DNA from 2 places in the Bacillus cereus group sp. BfR-BA-01383 genome. Region 1 is predicted to be linked to the other one. Evidence: a T-box and tRNA genes for the amino acid it is inferred to sense, from the RefSeq annotation. Region 1 holds a T-box; the other holds one or more tRNA genes.

Region 1 (4,386 bases):
TATTTTCAAACTCGGATTCATTGACGGATTTTCAGCACATCAACTATTAGGAGGACAGTATGTCTTCGGATGGATTGGGCTACTCCTGCTCGTTCTTTTCTTTTCACGTCATAAAGTAACAAAAAAACAATTCTTTTCCTTACTAACAGTCGGAACAACGATGAGTATGACTGGGATTTTCTACGCTATTTCTGTAGAAGAACTACCAGCATCTATCGCTGTCGTCCTACTCTTCCAGTTCACTTGGATTGGTGTAGTAATCGAAGCAATTGCAAATCGAACATTTCCAAGCCGCGAGAAAGTTATATCTATCATTATTTTATTTACTGGTACGCTGTTTGCAGGTGGTATCTTTGACGGTCTCGGACAAAGTTTTTCTACGAAAGGGATTATCTTTGGACTATTAGCTGCTGTCTCTTTTTCATTCTATGTTTTTGCAAGTGGGCGCGTCGCTACAGATGCTCCACCTTACACGAAAAGCTTTCTCATGACAACAAGTGCTACTCTTATCGTATGTCTATTCTTCCCGCCAACCTTTTTAACAGATGGCGCTTTACAAGCCGGTCTATGGAAATATGCTTTCTTCCTCGGATTATTCGGCGTTGTTGTACCTGTCATTTGTTTTTCAATCGGTGTACCGAAAGTCGGAATAGGACTTGGTACTATTTTAGGTGCAGCTGAATTACCAACTGCTATTATCGCTTCTATTACACTTGTACATGAAGTCGTAACATTCATGCAATGGATTGGGATTATTTTTATAGTGATTGGGATTTTCACTCCTCAGCTGCTTACGGCTAGGAAGGGAAGGAAACATAATAGCGTGCATAGCACATAACAAAAGACCTTTCATTTATTTGAAAGGTCTTTTTCTCTATCTCACTTTACCGCTCCATATAGCTTCTCTATCTCATGCTCAATTTGTTTTACATCGATTCGTTCAAATAATGGCTGCACATTATTAATTCGGTTTGGTAACGTATTTTCTGGTTCCCAAATTTGTTTAACAATCGACAATGTGTTTCGAACTCTTTCACTTGAAAATGGTAAAAATGGTTCCAGGAGATTTGCAAAATTAGCGATAAGATAAACACAGTTACAAATCGTTTCTTCACATGAAACTGGGTCATCTTCTCTTTGTTTCCAAGGCTGTTTTTCATCAAAATATTTATTTGCAAAACGTACTGCCTCAAATATTGTCTCTAATGCCACCTTAAATTTAGTTTGCTCAATCGCCTCTCCTACATTTTTATATAATCCTTCTATTTTATCTTTCAGCTCTATATCAATAGTTCCCTTCGGCACCGTACCATCATAATATTTTTCAATAAACTTTAATGTGCGGTTCACGAAGTTTCCATATGCACCTAACAATTCACTATTATGACTGTAAATAAATTCACGCCATGAAAAGTCAGTGTCACGATTTTCTGGTGCATTGACTGTTAAAAAGTAACGAATAGAATCTGGACCATAGCGTTCCAATATGTCAGGTACCCATACTGCCCAGTTTTTACTTGTCGATAACTTTCTTTTTTCAACCGTTAAATATTCATTCGAAACGATATGGCGCGGGATTGCTTCCTCTCCTATTCCAAGTAATACAGCTGGCCAAATGATAGAATGAAATGGAATATTATCCTTCCCGTGTACATAATATGTTTTCGCATCTCTCTCCCAAAACTTTTGATCATCTTTTCCTGTTTCTTTAGCCCAATGTTTACTCGCTGAATAATACCCTGTCACAGCTTCAATCCATACGTAAATTTTCTTATCTTCGTATCCCGCTACCGGAATTGGAACCCCGATTGGTAAATCTCGTGACACCGCCCTATCTTGTAATCCTTCTTTTACATATCTTTCTGTTAGCTGAATTGCATTGTCACGCCATGTTCCTTTTTGCTTTGCGATTTCTACAGACTCTTTAATTTGGTGCTGAAATTTATGCAATGCGAAATAGAAATGTTCTGTTTCCTGTACTGATGGCGTACTACCACATAACTTACATTTCTTTTCTAACAAATCGAGCGGATCTAAAATAGCAGAACAAGCATCGCATTGGTCTCCTCTTGCTGCTTCATGACAATGGGGACATATTCCTTCTACATAACGATCCGGCAAAAACTGCGTACACGTTTCGCAATATGCTTGTTCCACTGTTTTTTTATAAATATAGTCTTCTTCTAATAAACGCAAAAAAACTTTTTGAACAGTTTCATGATGGTGATCACTATCGGTACGTGTATAGCAATCATACGTAAAACCGAGATCCTGAAAACATCGCTGGAATTCTTCATGATACTTATCAGCAATTTCTTTCGCGGTCACACCTTCTTGTTTTGCTCTAATTGCAATCGGTGTTCCATTACAATCACTTCCCGAAACATACAACACATTCTCACCTTTTGCCCGGTAATAACGTGCTAAAATATCTCCAGGTAACAAACTAGCAATATGCCCAAGGTGTAACGAACCATTCGCATACGGCCAAGCGCCTCCAATAAAAATACTCATCTTAAATTCCTCCTTTAAAATATAAAAAGCCCCACCCCTATCTTAAAAAAAGATAAGGGCGGGGCTGTATAAACAGTCGCGGTACCACCTTATTTCGCCAATTACTCACATAATTAGCCTTAACAAGTACGGAGCTCTATGCTCTTATACTGTGGTTTTGATAACGAGTACCAACTCTCGTCGCCGCCTACTATTATCATTTGATAAGTTCAGGACGAAGCTCAAAGACCATTGTTCAAATGAATATTCTTGCTTCTTCTCAGCTACCGAAGCTCTCTGGAAAGAATGTTTTCATCCTACTTTTCCTTTTCAACGCTTTTACGTATAACACGTATTTTACGACTAAATAACAGAAAAATCAAACTTCAATTCAAAAAAAACAGGAAATCTCACCCTCCTGCCGAATATCTATACGTTCATAAAAGGAGGGATAACATTGAATCAAAAACAACTAAGCACTATTAATAAAAAAAGCTGGAATGCAGCAGCCTATGAAGCATGGACGAATCGCCACGGTGCACCAGAAAATTATGCGAAAAAGCTCATGGAAGATCCCATGCGCGAAGTAGCACATTATTTACCTTACATACAATCTCCAAAAGGAAAACATATTATTAATTTACTCGGGTCAAAAGGTAATAAAGCCGTTGCTTTCGCCCTTTTAGGAGCTGACGTAACGGTTGTTGATATTTCAGCAAGTAATGCGAAATATGCAAATGAACTTGCAGAAGCAGCAGATGTCTCTATCCAGTACATCGTCTCTGACGTATTAGATGTAAAACTCTCCGAATCATTTGATATCGTATTACTGGAACTTGGTGTACTCCATTATTTTTTAGATTTAAAACCGCTCTTTACAAAAATCTCTCAATTACTAAAGCCAGGCGGAATGCTTATCCTTCGTGATTACCATCCAATATACACAAAGCTATTAGGAGTAGACCATCCATCATTTCGAGCAAGTGGAAATTATTTCGATGAAGAATTAATTGAAGATGATGTTGCTTACAGCATTCTTCTTACAGAAGTACAAAAAGAGTCTTTACCGAAAACAACCATCCGTCGCTGGACGTTAGGAGAAATTATTACAACGCTCGCGGAAGAACATTTTAAAATTGAAAAACTAGTTGAAGAACACGGGTCTCATCAAAGATGGGTCTTCCCTTCTACTGCACCAGAAGGAATTGAAGAACGAATACCAGGTCTATATACAATAATTGCGACAACATGCAAAAAAGGATCCCTTCACGGATAGGATCCTTTTTGCATGCTCACGCATATAAGTTGAGGTTGGAGATTACCATAATTCTGTAGAATAGGACACAAGATATTTCAACATTTTGTCTCTGACTTACGTCGTCAAAAAGGGGTATGACCAACATAACGAAGAGTAATGTTTCAGTTGATAGTGATAATCGTTATCAGCTAATTAGAAGTATACATGATGTTATTTCAAATTACAATAGCCTTTCTAATATTTATTTATGAATTTTTGGATATACAAATGTATACATTTTAAGAACATTTATTAATATCAATCTCTCTTTTTTACTTTAAAATATATCTTTCTCTCTCCCATTCTGTCTGCTATAATTCCTAAAGGAAAGAAGAAAGCTTTATTCCAATAGGAATAGAGCTTTCTTTCAATCTTTTACATTAATTAATCCTAATACTAAGATTTTAAAAAGGAGGCTTTTTATCATATGAATTTTATTAGCATTCGAAAAAAACTAATGTTCATGATGGGAACGATTTGTGCTTTATTCGGCATCGCCTTAGCATTCATTTTATACTTCGCTATCGATCAGTCACATAAAGCTGAAGCACTACAAACAGATATTTCTCCTCTTGCAACAGACTTAAAAGAGCGCG
Region 2 (4,386 bases), on a different contig from region 1:
TCTCACACTCTCCATGTTCATTAGATGCAGCTGGAATCAACATTTCAATGTCAATACTTCCTCTATCTAAGCAATAAATATCAACATGCTCTACTTCGACACCAAAGTCACGAAACGCTTGCAAAATCTGTTCTTCCTGTACTTGATGATTTTCTCGCTCTTTTTGTATTTCCTTAGCAAAATCCTCCATAACTTTTGATACACCCAATAATTGTTCTGCTACTATTCTACGATTTTCCTTCATTTGTTTTCGTAATTTCTGTCCCTCATAAAAGTGATCTAATTCACCTGCTACTAAATCCGTCACTTTTTTTCCTCTTACACAATGCTTGTCCCATTCACGAACTAACTTCCGATTATGTTGCAATGTCCCTTCTTCTGTTTCACTCATTATTTGTTTCATATAGTCGTACGTTTTGTCGAAATTAACCACCCAGCATTGGTCCTTTTTAAAACACGTTTGACATGTTTTTGCAGTAATTGTACTTAAGAACAAATCTGCTTCTGTCTCTTTATCTTCCTCCTCCACATACCCATATACAGAAAAGCTATTAGATAAAGCAGCAAACACATTTGCAAATTGATTGATTTTAGTCGCTGTAACATCACGCATTCTTCTTAAATATTGCTGTTGATCTTGCGAATGTTCCTGTGTACCTGGCATAAATTTAGCAATGCGATCCATAACAAGTTTCGGTGTTAATAAAAAGAACACAATCGCCACACCAGATTCAATTAAAGTTGTTATAATGTTTGTTTGCTTGTCTACATATAGCGTAATCAAGCTTGTTCCAATTAATAAACCCAAACTAACGCCTAGACGCTTCCCTTCTTTTAACAACCCACCAAGCAATCCAGAAAAGGCAAGCAAACTGAGCTGAGACAAACTGGACACATTTGCTAAACTTAATATCAATCCAGTAACGACTCCTACTGTAGACCCTGTAGCAGCACCTGCAATAAATGCAAACACTAGCACCAAATACCTAGTAAAAATATGTTGAATAGAAGCATCATATACAAACCAATCTGTTGTACCTGTTAATACAGATGCTAGTAATATAATTAAACAAACAATTTCTTCTGTCTCTAATGCTTGCTGTTTCCCTTTCCTTTCTACTAAAAGCGGAACACTTTGTAAAAATATCATAGTTAATACAAAGCTAAGTCCTGCCTCAATCGTACTAACGAGTAAATCGTACATGGTGACAGTTTGTTGTGCGAAATAGACTACAACTAAATGTGCGGTTAATGCGGAGATAAATACTTGGAATGGAACAAGTCCAACAGTTTTACGTGTAAACCGACTAAAGAAGATATTATAAATGAAGAAGGTAAAGATAGATGCAAAAGTAAAAAATAGATTATCTATCGAAACTGAAAGTGCTCCCCCCATTAGAGCCAAGAACGCGAGCGGCATTTTATCCCGCTTCATAACATAAACAGCAGCGAAAAACGGCAGTGCAAACGGTAAAATATTCGTTAATATATATGCTCGTCCCAAAAGAAAACCAATAACAACAATAATAAATCCCCATCTAAAGAAAACTTGCTCAAACTTCATTCGCAACTTACTCGTCCACTTTATTGTTCCAAGCTGACCTTCATTCATTGCTAATGCACTTGTATTCATAGTATTCCTTCCTGCTTTAGGCATATTTTTAACACCACCTGCATAGTTTAATTACTATCATTATAAAAGATGATTATTGGGATTTTTGTCAAAACAACAGTTTTCACTTTTATAATCGTTCGACTTTTTATTCGAAATAAATCTACATATATACACAGTATGTAATTTATCCCCAATGATTTAATGGAAGATTCAGAAAATATAGGGTGATTTTGTAGAAGTGTTGTATGTCTTGATTTATTTAACAAAAAAAGATCATGCAAATTTGCATGATCTTTTTAGATGACCCGTACGGGATTCGAACCCGTGTTACCGCCGTGAAAGGGCGGTGTCTTAACCACTTGACCAACGGGCCGTTAAAATAAATATAGCGGCGGAGGGGATCGAACCCCCGACCTCACGGGTATGAACCGTACGCTCTAGCCAGCTGAGCTACACCGCCATGTCGTCTTATTTAACGGACAATTAGTATCTTACATCAGATATAATTTAAAGTCAACACATCTTGAAAACTTTTTTAAAAAATATATTTTCTCACATAAAAAAGCACCCCGAGCAATTACTCCGGGTACCTCTCTATATGTTAAGAATTAAACGGTCTTATTATCCGCGACGTGCGCCACGGCCACCACGTTTAGATTCTGTGTTACGCTTTAAAGAAGTTAAACGATCTTCACTATCCTTTAAGAAGCGTGCCATTTTTTGCTCAAATGTTTCTTTTGGAGCTCGGTCATTACCGCCACCGCGGTTATCTCTGTTGAAAGAACGATTATTATTACGTTGTGGACGTCCAGAACGTTGTTGATCGCCGCCACCGCGTTGGTATTCACCACGTGGACGATCTCCTTCTGTTTTTTCACGCTCTTTCGCTTTTTTAATAGATAAACCAATCTTACCATCTTTTTCAACGTTAATAACTTTTACTTCTACTTGGTCGCCCACTTTTAAGTGATCGTTAATATCTTTCACATAATTATCAGCAACTTCACTAATATGAACAAGACCCGTTAAGCCTTCTGGCAGCTCCACAAAAGCCCCAAAATTTGTAATACCTGTTACTTTACCCTGTAACTTGCTGCCTACCTCGATTGACATAAAAAAAATGCTCCTCCTTAGTGGTTAAAAAGTCAAATTTTACTTTATTATATATAATCCTAAAATATAGTGTCAATAAGACATACTCTACTTAGATACAGGAAAAATTATCTCCCCTTTTCCAGAGAAGAAATAATCCCTTCTAGCAATCTTTAATACGTACTCTTCATCATTTAACTTTTGAACTTCGTCTTTTAGACTTTTTTCTTTATTCGTTAATGAATCCAATTCTTTTTTCATGTCCTTAACTTTTGCTTCTTTTGCTTTAATGGAACTGTTTTGTTGATAAAACGTTACACTAATACTCGCAATAATTGTAAAAGCAAAGACAAGAAAAACCGCTAAACGGCGATAAAGTCGCTTCCTGTTCTCATCCGTTTGTATTATATGCTCTTTAACAGGATTTGGACTCTGTTTTTCGATTGTTCTTTGTCTCAGTTCCCTCATTTCCGAGGTCCCCCTAACTTCTTTTTTATACGCTCCCATAATTGGAAGATATGTCCCTTCAATTTTACTATATATTGCAGGAAACCTACATGTTTCATTATAAAAAGTTTAACACGATTAGGGAGAAGTTTCCATATGAGCGAAACAATAAATCGAACAGGCCAGAAAAAAACTTTCCATATGAAAAGTAATATCCAAATCACCATTTTCCATAACACATGTCCAATTGAAAGCAGTATACGAAATAAGAATAATATAAATGCAATAAATAGCTGCGCTATAATAATAACAGGTTTTATCATGAGTAGCTTTATAATTTGAACAAAAAAATGTGTTGTTTGCATAAAAATATAGATGAGAAAATTTAACAGCTTCATGTATAATGCTTTCAACAAGCTTTGATATGCCGCAAAACCACATAATAATGCCAAAAACACATATATACGTAATTCTGCTTCATTCACAAGCAGTAATACATAAAAAACGAATAATGCTTGGACAATCCAAAATAGTATATCATGTATAAATACAAGCCAACGTTTACGTTCTTGACGCTTTAAAAAACGTTGATATGTATCTAAAGATGCTCCAATCCAAGCGCCCATTCCAATCATTGAAAGCATTGTATACAACTGAATTGTTAGGCTCATTTAAACAACTTACTAAAGAAACCTTTAGTTTTCTCCCCTTGATTCTCATCAATATACAGCATCTCATGAACTTTGCCTTTAATCGATACAACGCCTTTTTCTACATCTAAATTTTTCATTTGTAAATTTTGACCACGAATTGTTAAAAAACCCATTACGGTCTCAAGCAAAAACTCTTCGCTATCAAAACTCTCTACCTGCTTTACACCAGTAATATCGATTACACGCCTGCCGCGCATAATAATATCATGCTCTATTGAAACGTTTTGTTGATTAGAAGACGTAGGTGAGTAACCATTATTCACGTAAATCCCCCCATAGATTTATACTAGCTAATAGTAATGTATGAGGGGATAACCTATTTTAGAACAAGCCTTCTTCCGCTTTTACTTTTTCCTCACGAACTAAGCTATACATGTTTGCTGCATCTTCTTTTTTAGTCGTTTCTTTTAATTCATTTATTTTTACAGTTACTATTTTTTGACCAAAACGAATTGTTAATTCATCAGCCACTTTCACATCTGAACTCGCTTTTGCCACTTGACCATTAATTGCTATTCT

The links. A T-box is a leader RNA that pairs with one kind of tRNA and senses whether it is charged. The one in region 1 lies ahead of metG (methionine--tRNA ligase), so its partner is inferred to be a tRNA-Met.
Positions count from the first base shown of each region.
Region 2: it encodes a tRNA-Met, which carries the amino acid that the T-box ahead of metG (methionine--tRNA ligase) is inferred to sense. The anticodon was not compared.

Region 1 covers NZ_JAKUFP010000010.1:136,904-141,289, reverse strand. The annotation lists gene MR065_RS12635 (EamA family transporter) at 1-838, shown strand, start outside; gene metG (methionine--tRNA ligase) at 880-2,514, opposite strand; T-box leader at 2,566-2,836, opposite strand; gene MR065_RS12625 (class I SAM-dependent methyltransferase) at 2,951-3,769, shown strand; gene MR065_RS12620 (methyl-accepting chemotaxis protein) at 4,218-4,386, shown strand, end outside.
Region 2 covers NZ_JAKUFP010000034.1:28,156-32,541, reverse strand. The annotation lists gene spoIIE (stage II sporulation protein E) at 1-1,657, opposite strand, end outside; tRNA gene MR065_RS22415 (tRNA-Glu) at 1,917-1,988, opposite strand; tRNA gene MR065_RS22410 (tRNA-Met) at 2,002-2,075, opposite strand; gene MR065_RS22405 (S1 domain-containing RNA-binding protein) at 2,237-2,728, opposite strand; gene divIC (cell division protein DivIC) at 2,816-3,175, opposite strand; gene yabQ (spore cortex biosynthesis protein YabQ) at 3,172-3,825, opposite strand; gene yabP (sporulation protein YabP) at 3,822-4,130, opposite strand; gene MR065_RS22385 (RNA-binding S4 domain-containing protein) at 4,189-4,386, opposite strand, start outside.